2 regions of the Pseudoalteromonas sp. JC3 genome follow, and region 1 is predicted to be linked to the other one. Evidence: predicted binding sites of a transcription regulator. Region 1 holds the regulator's gene; the other holds the start of a gene.
What was found. Region 1 encodes LexA, which represses DNA repair genes until DNA is damaged. Its sites were predicted from a motif close to TACTGTATNNNNATACAGTA; they were not measured.
Positions count from the first base shown of each region.

Region 2: the regulator LexA is predicted to act here: its motif matches at 3,898-3,917, upstream of QSH61_RS07545 (SulA-like leucine-rich domain-containing protein).

Region 1 is NZ_CP127855.1:3,993,621-4,001,439, reverse strand. It holds rRNA gene QSH61_RS17465 (23S ribosomal RNA) at 1-1,168, shown strand, start outside; rRNA gene rrf (5S ribosomal RNA) at 1,337-1,450, shown strand; gene lexA (transcriptional repressor LexA) at 2,569-3,183, shown strand; gene coxB (cytochrome c oxidase subunit II) at 3,544-4,686, shown strand; gene ctaD (cytochrome c oxidase subunit I) at 4,686-6,260, shown strand; gene QSH61_RS17440 (cytochrome c oxidase assembly protein) at 6,260-6,838, shown strand; gene QSH61_RS17435 (cytochrome c oxidase subunit 3) at 6,828-7,703, shown strand; gene QSH61_RS24350 (DUF2909 family protein) at 7,609-7,819, opposite strand, start outside.
Region 2 is NZ_CP127855.1:1,824,694-1,832,512, reverse strand. It holds gene cysB (HTH-type transcriptional regulator CysB) at 1-505, opposite strand, end outside; gene QSH61_RS07560 (hypothetical protein) at 919-1,680, shown strand; gene QSH61_RS07555 (NCS2 family permease) at 1,748-3,037, opposite strand; gene QSH61_RS07550 (tetratricopeptide repeat protein) at 3,159-3,608, shown strand; gene QSH61_RS07545 (SulA-like leucine-rich domain-containing protein) at 3,939-4,334, shown strand; gene QSH61_RS07540 (YchJ family protein) at 4,380-4,841, shown strand; gene QSH61_RS07535 (VC2046/SO_2500 family protein) at 5,218-5,739, opposite strand; tRNA gene QSH61_RS07530 (tRNA-Tyr) at 5,852-5,936, shown strand; tRNA gene QSH61_RS07525 (tRNA-Tyr) at 5,957-6,041, shown strand; tRNA gene QSH61_RS07520 (tRNA-Tyr) at 6,062-6,146, shown strand; tRNA gene QSH61_RS07515 (tRNA-Tyr) at 6,176-6,260, shown strand; tRNA gene QSH61_RS07510 (tRNA-Tyr) at 6,287-6,371, shown strand; gene QSH61_RS07505 (DUF2938 domain-containing protein) at 6,389-6,886, opposite strand; gene QSH61_RS07500 (helix-turn-helix domain-containing protein) at 6,959-7,354, shown strand; gene QSH61_RS07495 (M48 family metallopeptidase) at 7,377-7,819, opposite strand, start outside.

The DNA of each region.
Region 1 (7,819 bases):
AAGCAAACGAGAGCCGCAGTGACCAGGTGGCTGGGACTGTTTATTAAAAACACAGCACTGTGCAAAATCGTAAGATGACGTATACGGTGTGACACCTGCCCGGTGCCGGAAGGTTAATTGATGGGGTTAGCTTAGGCGAAGCTCTTGATCGAAGCCCCGGTAAACGGCGGCCGTAACTATAACGGTCCTAAGGTAGCGAAATTCCTTGTCGGGTAAGTTCCGACCTGCACGAATGGTGTAACCATGGCCACGCTGTCTCCACCCGAGACTCAGTGAAATTGAAATCGCAGTGAAGATGCTGTGTACCCGCGGCTAGACGGAAAGACCCCGTGAACCTTTACTACAGCTTGGCACTGAACATTGACCCTACATGTGTAGGATAGGTGGGAGGCTTTGAAGCAGGAACGCTAGTTTCTGTGGAGCCGACCTTGAAATACCACCCTTGTAGTGTTGATGTTCTAACTTAGGCCCCTGAATCGGGGTTGAGGACAGTGCCTGGTGGGTAGTTTGACTGGGGCGGTCTCCTCCCAAAGAGTAACGGAGGAGCACGAAGGTTTGCTAAGTACGGTCGGACATCGTACGGTTAGTGTAATGGTAGAAGCAAGCTTAACTGCGAGACAGACACGTCGAGCAGGTACGAAAGTAGGTCATAGTGATCCGGTGGTTCTGAATGGAAGGGCCATCGCTCAACGGATAAAAGGTACTCCGGGGATAACAGGCTGATACCGCCCAAGAGTTCATATCGACGGCGGTGTTTGGCACCTCGATGTCGGCTCATCACATCCTGGGGCTGAAGTCGGTCCCAAGGGTATGGCTGTTCGCCATTTAAAGTGGTACGCGAGCTGGGTTTAGAACGTCGTGAGACAGTTCGGTCCCTATCTGCCGTGGGCGTTTGAGAATTGAGAGGGGCTGCTCCTAGTACGAGAGGACCGGAGTGGACGAACCGCTGGTGTTCGGGTTGTGATGCCAATTGCATTGCCCGGTAGCTACGTTCGGAACTGATAACCGCTGAAAGCATCTAAGCGGGAAGCAGGCCTCGAGATGAGTTCTCACTTTGACTTAGAGTCAACTGAAGGGCCGTTGAAGACTACAACGTTGATAGGCGAGATGTGGAAGTGCTGTGAGGCATTAAGCTAACTCGTACTAATTACCCGAGAGGCTTAACCATACAACGCCAAAGTGGTTTACTAGAATTGTTCCAGACAATTCCTAGCATGACCTCCATCCATGGAGGCCTTAGCTAACAGAAGTTAATAGACTAAAGTAGACAAAAGAATTTAATAGCTTTTTCCCAGATTTACATTGATGAAGGAGACTTCATTGATGAACAGAATTTCCTGGTGACTATAGCGTTTTGGACCCACCTGACCCCATGCCGAACTCAGAAGTGAAACAAAACAGCGTCGATGATAGTGTGGATTACCCATGTGAAAGTAGAACATCGCCAGGGCCAAATAAGAGAAACCCGTTGCAGCAATGCGACGGGTTTTTTGCTGTTTGGGGTAAAGTACTTCCATGTAGCATCTCCCCTTCGCGCGTCCTTGCGCTCACTTCCTCGAACTGCGAAGCGGTGCTTCGGTTTCTCGTCACCCAAACTCAGAAGTGAAACAAAACAGCCGAAGGGTCGGCCCCGGTCAATGATAGTGTGGATCACCCATGTGACTCTCTATTTAAAAAATGAGAACATCCTACTTCGTAGCGAGCCAGGGCTAAATAAGAGGTTGATGAAAAGCGTTCATCCATGAACTTCATCGACATTCGAACATCCATGTACATCAAAACTCGTTGCAGCAATGCGACGGGTTTTTTGCTATGTGTGATTTGAAAATTTCGCGAGGTAAACTCGCTCCTACTCCCACTCCCACCACAGTATCAGCACAGTACAACATTGTGGGAGGTGGTTTACCCGCCGAGGGGTTGCAATGAAGTTCTGGAAAAAACCTCGCGAGGTGAACTCGCTCCTACCACAGTATAGGCACAGTGCAACATGGTGGGAGGTGGTTCACCCACCGATGGCTTGCAATGAAGTTCCGGCAAAAAAACCATGCACATAAAAACCCGTTACAGTAATGCGACGGGTTTTTTGCTGTTTGGGGTATAGAGATTTGAGATATAGAAACCCTCACAAGCCAATCAACACATCGCGAGATAAACTCGCTCCCACAACATGAGCCTGCTGCCATAAAGTAAGCCATTCTGGTAGGAGGCGGTTTACCCGCCGATGGCTTGCAATGAAGTTCCAGCAAAAAACCATGTACATCAAAACCCGTTGCAGTAATGCGAAGGGTTTTTTGCTGTTTGGGATATAGAAAACCTCGCGAGATAAACTCACTCTTACCACAGTATCAGCACAGTGCAAAATGGTAGGAGGTGATTTATCAGCCCTAAAACTTAATAATCCTTATTTCGTAGAGTCGTAGGTTATGCTCTGAAGCTTCTTGTTTAATGCTGATCTAATTAATGCTATCAATAAATACACTTAAAATATGGCGAAGAAAGAAACATTTGCGATTTTTTTTGAGCTGTATATACTTACAGTAAATAAACCACTGTATGGAATACCAGTTAATGCGTCCTCTAACAAAACGACAAGAACAAATCTTTGAATTAATAAAAGTATTCATAAAAGATACAGGCATGCCTCCAACTCGTGCTGAAATAGCTGATGCTTTGGGTTTTAAGAGTGCAAATGCAGCGGAAGAGCACCTGAAAGCGCTTGCGAAAAAGGGAGTTATCGAAATGGTCCCAGGCGCAAGCCGAGGGATTCGACTTGTAGAGGATGAATCAGAACAACTTGGTTTGCCTATTATTGGTCGTGTTGCTGCTGGTGAGCCTATTTTGGCAGAGCAACATGTAGAAAGCCACTGTAATGTAGATGCTAGTTTTTTTAAACCTAATGCTGATTACCTTTTGAGAGTTAATGGTATGAGCATGAAGGATATTGGTATTATAGATGGTGACCTATTGGCTGTTCACAGAACTCAAGTGGCAGAAAATGGGCAAGTGATAGTTGCTCGTGTAGAAGAAGATGTGACTGTTAAACGCCTTGAAAAGAAAGGAAAGAAAGTTTTTTTACATGCTGAGAATGAAGAATTTAAAGCGATTGAAGTAGATCTAGAACATCAAAATTTCTCCATTGAAGGGTTAGCTGTCGGTGTTATCCGAAGTGCAGACTGGATGTAGTTTATGAGAGCGAGCGTAGCGTTAAATATAAAGTTGCGCTTGCTTTAACTATATTTTGTTTAGAAAGTAATAATTAACTTTTCTAACTGTGTGAAAGTTAGATAATTATAGTGACTTTAATCATTTAGTAATATTTTTAGTTTTCTGATCTTTATACACTATTTTTCATCATTCTTCGTTTTACTCCCTATAGTCCCCAGTTTTGATTCTAAAGTCGGTCTTCTCGAAAATCTTGCAATTTGTTTGTTTTTTGACTAATTGGTTAATAGTCGTGCAGTAAGTCTATGTACAAATAGACAATATGACAGTCATCCAATAATAACAAGAGACAACCACGAGTTGTCTTGAAGGAGACGTCAAATGAAAATTTGTCGATTAGTTGTAGCATTCATCGCGGTGCTAATCGCCATGCCCTCACTTGCTAACAGCGCTTATAATATGAGGCAAGGTGTTACAGACATTAGTCATCAAGTGTATGAGCTTCACATGACCATATTTCTAATATGTTGTGTCATTGGAGTGATTGTATTTGGGATTATGTTTTGGGCGCTTATAAAACACAGAAAGTCAAAAGGCGTCGTTGCGGCGCAATTTCATGAAAGCACCAAAGTGGAAATACTTTGGACTGCAATTCCCTTCCTGATACTCATTGGTATGGCAATACCAGCCACAAAAACGCTTATTGCTATGGAAGACACGAGTAAAGCTGATCTGACCATTAAGGTCACAGGCTCTCAGTGGAAATGGCACTATGAGTATATGGGGCATGATGTTGAGTTCTATTCTTTGCTCTCTACTTCGAAAGATGAAATTAGTGATCTTAAAGAAAAAAATGAAAATTACCTGCTTGAAGTTGATAAGCATTTAGTTATTCCTACAGATAGGAAAGTCCGCTTTTTGATGACCTCGGATGATGTCATCCATTCTTGGTGGGTGCCTGATTTTGCGGTGAAGAAGGATGCCAATCCGGGATTTATAAATGAGGCATGGGCAAAGGTAAACGATGAGGGAATTTATAGAGGCCAATGTGCTGAATTATGTGGCAAAGATCATGGCTTTATGCCAATCGTCGTCGAGGCCGTAAGTCCTGATAAATTTGATAGTTGGCTTAACGATGCTAAAGCTGAAAAAGCAAAAGCAGAGGCGGAGTCACAGGCAGTTGCGCAACAAACTCTTTCGAAAGAAGAGTTAATGGAGGTTGGGGAACAAACTTACATGGCTTATTGCGCAGCTTGCCATCAACCAACTGGGCTTGGGCTACCAGGAGTCTTCCCTGCAATGAAAGGAAGTAAAGTCGTCACTGGAGATATTAAAGCTCATATAGATATTCTACTTTTAGGCCGCCCAGGAACTGCGATGCAATCTTTCGCAAAGCAATTAACAATTAAGCAGATCGCGGGGGTGATCACCTATAAAAGAAATAGCTGGGGTAATGACACTGGCGATGTTATTCAGCCAAGCCAAATACAGCGTGAGATAGATACACTAGAGGAGGGTAAGTAATGAGTGCCATCGTAGACGAACATTCACACCATACAGCTCCCAAAGGCTTAAAGCGCTGGCTGTTTACCACCAATCATAAAGACATTGGAACACTGTATTTATTGTTCTCACTAACCATGTTTTTAATTGGCGGTGCTATGGCGATGGTGATCCGAGCCGAGCTTTTCCAACCTGGGTTACAGCTTGTAGATCCGCATTTTTTTAATCAAATGACGACAGTGCATGGACTAATAATGGTATTTGGCGCAGTAATGCCCGCATTTACAGGTCTTGCCAACTGGATGATCCCAATGATGATTGGTGCTCCTGATATGGCGTTACCGAGAATGAATAACTGGAGTTTTTGGATACTACCCTTTGCATTTGCAATTTTACTGATGTCATTATTTTTGGAAGGCGGCGGGCCTGCTTTCGGTTGGACTTTTTATGCGCCACTATCTACAACGTACAGCAATGACAATACTGCATTTTTTGTTTTTGCTGTTCATATAATGGGCATTAGCTCTATTATGGGTGCTATCAACGTTATCGTGACCATCGTCAATCTTAGAGCTCCAGGTATGACATGGATGAAGTTGCCTTTATTTGTCTGGACCTGGTTGATAACTGCATTTCTTCTGATAGCTGTTATGCCGGTACTTGCAGGCGCCGTAACTATGGTGCTGACCGACAAGTTCTTTGGAACGAGCTTTTTTGATGCAGCAGGTGGTGGTGATCCTGTTATGTTCCAGCATATATTCTGGTTTTTTGGTCATCCTGAAGTGTACATCATGATATTACCTGCCTTCGGCATAATCTCTACGATAGTACCGACATTTTCAAGAAAGAAACTGTTTGGCTATGCATCAATGGTTTATGCAACCGCTTCAATTGCACTGCTGTCGTTCGTCGTTTGGGCTCATCATATGTTTACAACGGGTATGCCTTTAGCTGGTGAGTTGTTTTTTATGTATGCAACTATGCTCATTTCAGTGCCTACTGGCGTTAAGGTTTTTAATTGGGTAGCTACAATGTGGCGAGGTGCTATTAGTTTTGAGGTGCCGATGCTTTTTGCTATTGCATTCATCGTACTTTTCACAATTGGTGGATTTTCCGGTTTGATGTTAGCGATTACTCCCGCCGATTTCCAATATCACGATACCTACTTCGTTGTCGCGCATTTCCATTACGTGTTAGTTACGGGAGCTGTGTTCTCAATAATGGCCGCCGCATATTATTGGTTACCAAAGTGGACGGGGCACATGTTTGATATCAAATTGGCTAAATTTCACTTTTGGCTCTCCTTGGTTAGTGTGAACGTATTGTTCTTCCCAATGCACTTTGTTGGTCTTGCTGGCATGCCAAGGCGGATCCCTGACTATGCTCTACAGTTCGCTGATTTCAACGCGATCATTAGTATCGGAGGGTTTGCATTCGGTCTTTCTCAACTGTTGTTTGTTGCAGTGGTTTATAAATGTATAAAAGGTGGAGAGCAGGCCTCCGGGAAAGTATGGGATGGGGCAGAGGGATTAGAGTGGCAAGTACCATCTCCGGCTCCTTATCATACCTTTTCAACGCCACCGGAGATTAAGTAATGCAACATGGCCGCCTGCTTAAGAAGCTTATTTTGTTGACGCTAGGTATGTTTGCTTTTGCCTTTGCACTGGTTCCTCTATATGACGTTTTTTGTGATGTCACAGGCCTAAATGGTAAGCCATCCATGGAAATCGCAAAGCAGAGCGAGTCAATTGCACAAAGTCGACAAGTAGATGTGAGCTTCACAACGCATAGTCAAAGCCAGGCGCCATTTAAGGTCGATGCAGTCGAGCATTCGGTTAGTGTTCAACCCGGTAAGCTAACCGATGTCAAATTTATTGCAAAAAACTTGAGTGATAGTGAGCGTGTGTTGCAAGCGATCCCTTCAGTGTCCCCGGGGAAAGCTGCAAAGTATTTACACAAAATGGCCTGCTTTTGTTTTGATCAGCAATCAATGAAAGGCAAAGAAGAAGTTGAGTTTGTCTTGAGGTTTTATGTAGATACGGAGCTACCAAGTGATGTTGAGGAACTCACGCTTTCATATACGTTGTTTGATATTACAGAGCGAGTTAGCAAACAAGACAGTGATGGACTGAATATGCTAGTTGCTCGAGAGGAGTTCAAATATGAACCATGAACAAGAAAAATATTACGTGCCTGAGCAAAGTCCATGGCCAATCGTCGGGGCTTTTGCACTTTTCTTTATCGCTGTTGGCGCTGGCTTAACGATTATTCAACTTAAATCAACCAGTAATAGTGGAGTAATGCTACTGCTCGTGGGTATTGCTGTGCTGATCTATATGATTTTTGGTTGGTTCAGGAATGTGATCCAAGAATCTCAAAATGGGTTATATTCTGCCCAAATGGATCGTTCGTTCAAGCAAGGAATGGGATGGTTTATCTTTTCCGAGGTTATGTTTTTTGCTGCTTTTTTTGGTGCACTTTTCTATGCACGAATGATAGCTGTGCCGTGGTTAGGCGGTGCAAGTAATAATGCCAGTACCAATGAGGTTTTATGGCCTCAATTTGAAGCTGTATGGCCATTGCTCACAACTCCAGATGGAACTGTCACTCAAGCTATGGGTTGGCAGGGACTTCCACTGATCAATACGATTATTCTATTAGCATCATCAGTAACCCTTAGCTTTGCTCATGTAGCTTTAGAAAAAGAGCAACGGGCGAAAGTAAAGGCGTTCTTGGGATTAACAGTACTACTTGGCGTCGCATTCTTAACCTTGCAAGTGGAAGAGTATATTCACGCTTACCAAGATCTGGGGTTAACTCTCCAGTCGGGGGTTTACGGTAATACATTCTTTTTACTGACAGGATTTCATGGCTTTCATGTCACTCTTGGCGCGATTATTCTTTTCGTTATATGGATCAGGGTGTTGAAGGGCCACTTTACCGCTAAGAACCACTTTGCTTTTCAAGCTGGGGCTTGGTATTGGCATTTTGTTGATGTTGTTTGGTTGTGCCTGTTTGTATTTGTTTATGTGTTGTAACAACGGGTGAAGAGTGTAGTTTTATAAAGCCAAATTGAGCAGCAAGACAGATTAGAAGTACTACAGCTATTGATGCATAAACTCTTTGTTGCAATAGCCTCGCCATCGACTCTTGT
Region 2 (7,819 bases), 2.2 Mb from region 1:
TACGATTCCAGTGATAGCAAGGTAGCATGACAAGATCACTGTACAAATGCAGCGCCTCGGTAGCAATAGCAAAGTCAGCATCACCTCGAGCGGCAGCATCAGAGATTTGCTGTGGCGTACCTTGATGCATGTGTAGAGAAACCGCAGGATATTTTTTCATAAATCCTTGGATCACAGGAGGTAACGCGTAACGAGCTTGTGTATGCGTCGTTGCGATGTTTAGTTTACCTTGATCTGGTAAGGTATGTTCATTTGCAACCGCTTTGATCCCTTCCACTTTAGAGAGGATCTCACGAGCAATATTAATAATTTCATTACCCGCGCCCGTAACATGCGTTAAGTGCTTACCGCTACGGCCAAAAATTTGTACCCCCAACTCGTCTTCAAGCATGCGCACTTGCTTTGAAATACCAGGTTGAGAGGTATATAAACTTTCCGCCGTCGCTGACACATTAAGGTTGTGATTCAACACTTCGACGATATATCTCAATTGTTGTAATTTCATATTGCTTTTATTCTTATGATCTCTTGATGTTGAGCATCAGCCCATAGCAAAACCGCTTTTTGTTAGCGAGTTTAGTGCAAAGCGATAAAAACCGCCTGTTACGACCTTATGTAGGCTAGCACATTTGGTAAAAATGAGGTAGCCAAGAGGTACTAAATATCAGCATTTTCACTGACGCTCCGACAGTCATTTGGCCAAATAGCGGATATTGTGACACGCTTTTGCAAACTCACGAGCTAAATCTGGCGACTATCTTTCACTAAAACTAACCGCTCATTTAGGCATCGGCTATACTAAAAAATAATGAATTCTTTATCTTTTTTACAGGTTATTGTCGTAAACCTGTTCAGAATAGTACGAATTCATGTAAGATTAAAAAATTACACTGGTGGTTACATGAAAGAGATTTCAGTATGTTTGTTTCTATTATAATAATGTTGATTGTTGCACTTATCGTCATAGCAGTTTGGGTAAGCGCTATCCAGCAACATAAAGAGAAACAAGAAGCGGAGAGACGCAAAGAACTTGCTAAGCAAAAACGCGTAATAGAAGAAGCGGAAGACGTCATCATGAATGGCAGCAATATTCCGATGTCTGAAGTCATGATCCGTATTATTCAGCGCCGCGTGCACGATGCTTTAGCCGCAATGGTGGAGTTGTCTCCGACTTCGAAAGAATTAAAAAGTCGCTTACACGAGTCGCAAGAGCGCTTAAATACTCAGCCTGAAAAAGCAGCTGACTCAGACTCGATAGCACTTCCAGACAACGACAAACAAATTATCGCATTAGTTCAAGGCATAAAAAAATTACGCCAACTACTACGCTCAGAGCATAGTAAAGGTAAAGTAGACACTCAACTGTTCGTTAATGAAGACCGTAGGCTGGAGCGCTTTCAGCTTAAAATCAATGTTGAAAGCCAGATAAAACGAGGGCTTTCAGCGAGAACCGCAAACATGGTCGGTTCAGCAAGACAATACTTTGAAAAAGCTTACGCTACAATTTGCGCCGTCTCATACAATGATGACTATGTAAAAGAGAAAAAAGCACAGCTCGAAGGTTATTTAGAAGAGATCAGCAGTGAACTTAGAGCGTCTAACGCATCAGCGGTGAAAAAGAAAGCAGAGCAAGAACAAGACGACTTGGACGTCCTGTTTGCACCGAAGAAGAAGTGGTAACACCATAATTTACGTAAAAGGCTGGTCTCCCAGCCTTTTTTATTACAAAGAGAGTAAACCCACTTGCTTAACCAAAAGCAAACTTTAAGATAAAAAGTAGGGTCAGTACCCAAACGCTGATACTGATTTCATTTGCTTTGTTACACGCCAATTTAACTGCCGTATAAGAAATAAAACCCAAAGCAATACCATGTGCGATTGAAAACGTAAGCGGTGTCATCAGTAACACAACACTGACCGGAATAGCATCGCTCATTTCATCCCAATTAATCAACTTTAGGTTTTGTAGCATTAATACCGACACATACAGTATCGCGCCTGCCGTCGCATATGCAGGAACCATCTGTGCCAATGGCGCAAAGAACATCATGAGTAAGAAACAGATCCCCACGACCACGGCCGTCAGTCCTGTGCGACCACCGACAGATACACCCGACACTGATTCAATGTATGAAGTCGTCGTTGAAGTACCGAGCACTGAGCCTGCAATCGTCGCAGTGCTGTCAGCTGACAGTGCCCTACCCAACCTTGGCATGCGACCATGTTCGTCAGATAATCCGGCCTTTTGAGTCACCGCAACCAATGTGCCACTGGTATCAAATAAATCGACAAATAAAAATGCAAACACCACGCTAAGCATGGAAAGCTCAAAAATTCCGCTCAAATCCAACTGCATATAGGTCGGCGCGATGCTTGGGGGAATATCAACAACCCCGTGATAATCTACAAGCCCAAGCCCCCACGCAATACCCGTTACCATTAAAATGCTGATAAGCACGCCACTTTTGACTTCACGGTACATAAGCGCCGCAATCACAAAAAAGCTCGCAATGGCTAATAGCGGGCCGGGAGAAGTGATATCACCAAGTTGTACTAATGTCGCATCGCTTGCGATAACAATTTTCGCGTTCTTTAGCGCGATTAACGCTAAGAATGCGCCAATACCTGCCGCGATCGCACGCTTTAGCACGATAGGTATGGCTTGGATCACCCACTCGCGAACTTTGAATACGCTCAAAAATAGAAATAAACAGCCCGACATAAATACCGCGCCTAATGCACTTTGCCATGTATAGCCCATGCCAAGCACAACACCATAGGTAAAAAAGGCGTTTAAGCCCATTCCAGGCGCAAGCGCTAACGGATAGTTTGCCCATAGCCCCATAATAAAACAGCCGATTGCGGCTGCGATACAAGTTGCTACAAAAGCAGCGCCGTGATCCATGCCAGCTTCTGCTAGCATTGCAGGGTTTACGAAAACGATGTAAACCATAGTAACGAATGTCGTCAAGCCAGCAATCACCTCAGTTCTTACATTGGTGTGCATAGCTTGCAGTGAAAATAACCGCTCGAGCATAACTAAAATTACAAATTTAAGGAACAAGTGGTTGGATTTTAACACGAATCACTTTAAAACTCGGACAAAATAGTTAAAATTCAGCTACACTCTGCTTATCAACATTATTGCGAATAAAGATATGGATCAAAATAGCACCGACAACTCAGCAAACCATGACTTAGAACAGCAGCTGCTGAATGTGCTTGAATTTGTAACGTCACCATTAAAAGCGGACGCAAAATTCCCAGATCTTCACGACAATACCCAAGCTTTGAAAAAAGGCCTCTATTACCTAAAAGAAAAATCTTTTCCGCTTGCGGCAAAATGGCTAAGACTGGCGGCGATGTCTGGTGATTTGAAGGCACAGTTCTTTTTAGGTTTGTTGTTTATGAAAGGTCAAGGAGTGCCACCCAGCCCCTTTCATGCAGCCGCTTGGTTAAGTTTGGCCAGCAGCCAAGGGCACAAAGGCGCCGAACAGGTACTACTAGATGTACGCCGCTTCCTTACAACTAAGCGCTTTAGAGATGCACAGTGCTATGCTGCAACACTTTACGAGCAAATTCATCAACTACAGCATATTAGCCAGTAAATTAAATTTGACTCTCCAAAAAAACGTAGGCTAGGCGTAGCTAAGCCTCTCTTAAGTAAACGTACGCTTTCCCTCTGCGACGATCAAAATGATACAGTAGGAAAACTACTGTATCGCAGCTGAGAAAACTTCCTTGCTTTACTCATACTGAACTTTCGTCAATTAAGCTCTCATTTCAAAAAAATCACAACCACTTGTTTTATATTGAAAATTTAAACTAAATAAAAATTAAGCTTGAATATTGATTAAAAAGCTAGCAATTTTCCTTGCATTCACACACTGTATAAACTACTGTATACACATACTGTATAGATAACCAGTGAGACAATTATGTTACACAGCAATGCACTTCTACAGCCAAACAATTCAACTTATTACACACTTAACGAAATCAATAATGTGATAGTTGAAGATGAGATCGTCGCTAGCTTAGAGTTACTTAAAGTTTTACATAAATGTCAGCATAAACAAGGCTGGACGCTACTCGTTGCACCCGATAATGTACCAAACAAGTCACTACTAGAAAGCGCTTCAGTTGATGCAAGTAAGTTGCTCGTCATTAGGCAAAAGCACATATACGACCTTGAGTATGTACTTAAAAGTGCTATCAGCAATGGTAATTTCGCTGCAGTGGTGATTTGGACTGATATTGCATCAGTGCAAACTATCAACAAAATGGAACTGCCGGTATCTGACGTTGCGATCCACTGTTTTCAAAGCGCTTAACAAGCTACAATAACAGGATATAAATTTGTTAAAACTGAAGTTTTTATGTCTTGTTATTGCAATTCATCCCTTCCCTATTCGCAATGTTGTGAGCCGTACCTTAAGGGACAAAAATTCGCAGAGCGTCCACAAATACTAATGCGCTCTCGCTATACTGCATACTGCTTAAAAGATGCAAAGTATATTCATGACACCTACGCCCAGGCTAAACAAGCACAAAACAATATCGACGATATTGCTGCATTTGCTAATTATGCACACTTTATAAAATTGGAAGTGCTAGAAGAAGTAGCAGAAGCTACTCAGGGGGTTGTTGAGTTTAAGGCGCACTATATCGCAGAAAACACACACTATATACTCCATGAGCGGTCAAATTTTATTACCGAAGCAGGCAGATGGTATTACTTAGATGGTGAATTGTACGATACGCCTACAACCAAGATAGGCAGAAATGACCTCTGTCCGTGCGGCAGTGATAAAAAGTATAAAAAGTGCCACGGTAGCTAAAATAGTCTGAACTAGAGATTAGATACAAAGCAATAAAAAAGGCTTGAAACGAGCTAAGGATGATTAAAGGCCGTTTAGCTTATACCAGTTGTATTAAGTAAATGATCTATCTTGAAGCGGGGAAATAGCTTTAGTAGCAAGGCAAAAATTTTGCTATTTAGTTGTTCTAAATGAGAAATTTTTAACGAAGCTAATATGCTATTTCACCCTTCAAATTGATTAGAGAATTAATTCAATTGGTATTAGACATGAAGCACGATAAGCATAGCGTTTTATGTCAGTCTAGTAACGAAGCAAAGAGCTGTAAAATGACAAGTTTAATACCAGTTTGTCTTAAATTTGCTCAATTTTGAAGGAGCAAAAGCAGCTAATGTTGTTACGCCGTCGCGCGTAACATACTCTGCATATCACCCGTTGCAATTTGATCATAAAAACCAGCCGCATCCATTGCCTTATCAGCAACTAAGGCCAGTTTACCTTGCGCGCTCGCCAAACGCCTTTTAACCGCTGGTTCCAAATTTTCTACAACGTCGAGTGGAATATGCTTTTTATCATTTCGTGCGGCAAAAGGTTCTGGATTTAAATTTTCTTGCAATCGCAAGGTTGCCATCGCCCCCATAGATACCAGCTGCGCGTTATGCTGACCAATAAGCATATTGTACTCTTTTGGCGCAAGCGGCTTTTGTGGACCTATTTCAAATTGCTTCTTTAGTGTTTCTTCTGAGTTATCTTTTGCAGCAGCTTCAGATTTTGGTAGGTGAAATTGGCTAAAATCTAATGCATCAGTTGATAGCATAGATAACAGCATGGCAAAATCGGCAGAGCGCGTCTGATGAACACTAATGTTCAATGCGGACCCTAATTGCGACTCACTGATTAAAACGCCATCAATTTGCATGTATTCCAACCGATTATTTTGCTAATTATGAATTTATCGGCCTTTTTCCGAAAAACTTTAGTAGTTTTCTTTACTTCGAAAAAAACTTTGTTATTATCACCGCCGTTGTTTAGGAGGGGTTCCCGAGCGGCCAAAGGGATCAGACTGTAAATCTGACGGCTCAGCCTTCGCTGGTTCGAATCCAGCTCCCTCCACCATAAACAACAGTTACAATTTCGGAGGGGTTCCCGAGCGGCCAAAGGGATCAGACTGTAAATCTGACGGCTCAGCCTTCGCTGGTTCGAATCCAGCTCCCTCCACCATAAACAACAGTTACAATTTCGGAGGGGTTCCCGAGCGGCCAAAGGGATCAGACTGTAAATCTGACGGCTCAGCCTTCGCTGGTTCGAATCCAGCTCCCTCCACCACTTTCAAATTGTAACGCTTTAAAATGTATGGAGGGGTTCCCGAGCGGCCAAAGGGATCAGACTGTAAATCTGACGGCTCAGCCTTCGCTGGTTCGAATCCAGCTCCCTCCACCACTTTTAAAGTAAACGCTCCAAATGATGGAGGGGTTCCCGAGCGGCCAAAGGGATCAGACTGTAAATCTGACGGCTCAGCCTTCGCTGGTTCGAATCCAGCTCCCTCCACCACCTTTTATTGTGTTATCTCACAACAAGCTTACATATATAAACGAGCTTAAAAACAATCCAAAGCCAAAAATCAAATGTGTTGTCATACTTTTTACCCTTGCCTTATTCGGCTCTGGTAATTTAGATGCTGCGATCCCTGCACCAAAGCAGGGTTGCATAATAAAAAATGGAAACACACACGTTATTAAGCCAAAAACTAACGCAGTCAAAAGGCTAGGCTCAGTCAACCAAGGCTTGCCCACGCTCAGTAGTAACACCAAGGCGAATACAATCCCAATGAGATAATGCACGCCCCAGCCAATGACACGTTCACCAAATATTGGTTTACTACGCCCGATACCTTGATGCGTGAGTTTTCCTTGACACAAGTGCCCAATCCACCTACCAACCAACGCATAATCTAAGCCCTTTATGGCAAATAAGCGACTGAGCATAAATGCCCACAAATCCATAACGAGCGTTGCACCTACGCCAATAGCAACTGCAGGCATTAACATCGAATATAGGTTTTCCACTATTTTTACTCCTCTTTTTTACTGATAGCCGCTATCCTATTAGTTCAAGTTAACTTTAAGTCAAGGGCAAGAATGGATATCAGTGAAGTTGCAAAGAAGTCAGGTTTACCCGCATCCACGCTTAGATATTATGAAGAAAAAGGGCTGATCCGATCGATTGGTCGACAAGGGCTCAAACGTGTTTTCCCTCCGTCGATACTTGAACGTCTAGCGCTTATTACCCTTGGAAGAAACGCAGGCTTTTCATTAGATGAAATAGCGGACATGTTTACCCCCGAGGGTAAAGCGGATATTGATAGGGTGAAGTTACAATCCAAAGCGGATGAATTAAATGAAACCATAAAGCATTTAACTGCAATGCGAGATGGCCTCTATCACGCTGCAAAATGCCCTGCGCCAAGCCATTTTGAATGCCCGACATTTCAAAAGTTGTTAAAACGCGCGGCAAAAGCGAGGCCCGGCAAATAATAGGCATAAACAGGGCACTATGCTAATGCTCAATCATCAAGTCACGACCGTGGTCACGTAAATAACGCCGAGCCATTTTATGGTCGTGGCCATAGTGCTTTGTTACCAAATACCAAAATGCGCTATTGTGTGCCATGACATGAAAATGGCAAAGTTCATGCACTACCACATAATCGATTACCCACTTAGGCGCACCAATCAAAAGCGTATTAAACGCAAGCACGCCTTTAGATGAAAAACTGCCCCAGCGGCTTTTATAAACGCGTATCTTTAGCGTATCAAAGCGAGCTTGAATATCAGGTTGATATCGCGCAATAGCCATGTCTACATAGTCATTTAGCGTTTCGCTTAACAGCGCAACTAATTCACGCCATTCATTTTTGACAGCCTTAAGTAACACCCTTTTGTTATCAAAATCAATTACAGAGGTCGTACTTTCGCCCCTTTGAATGATAAAGGTCTCGC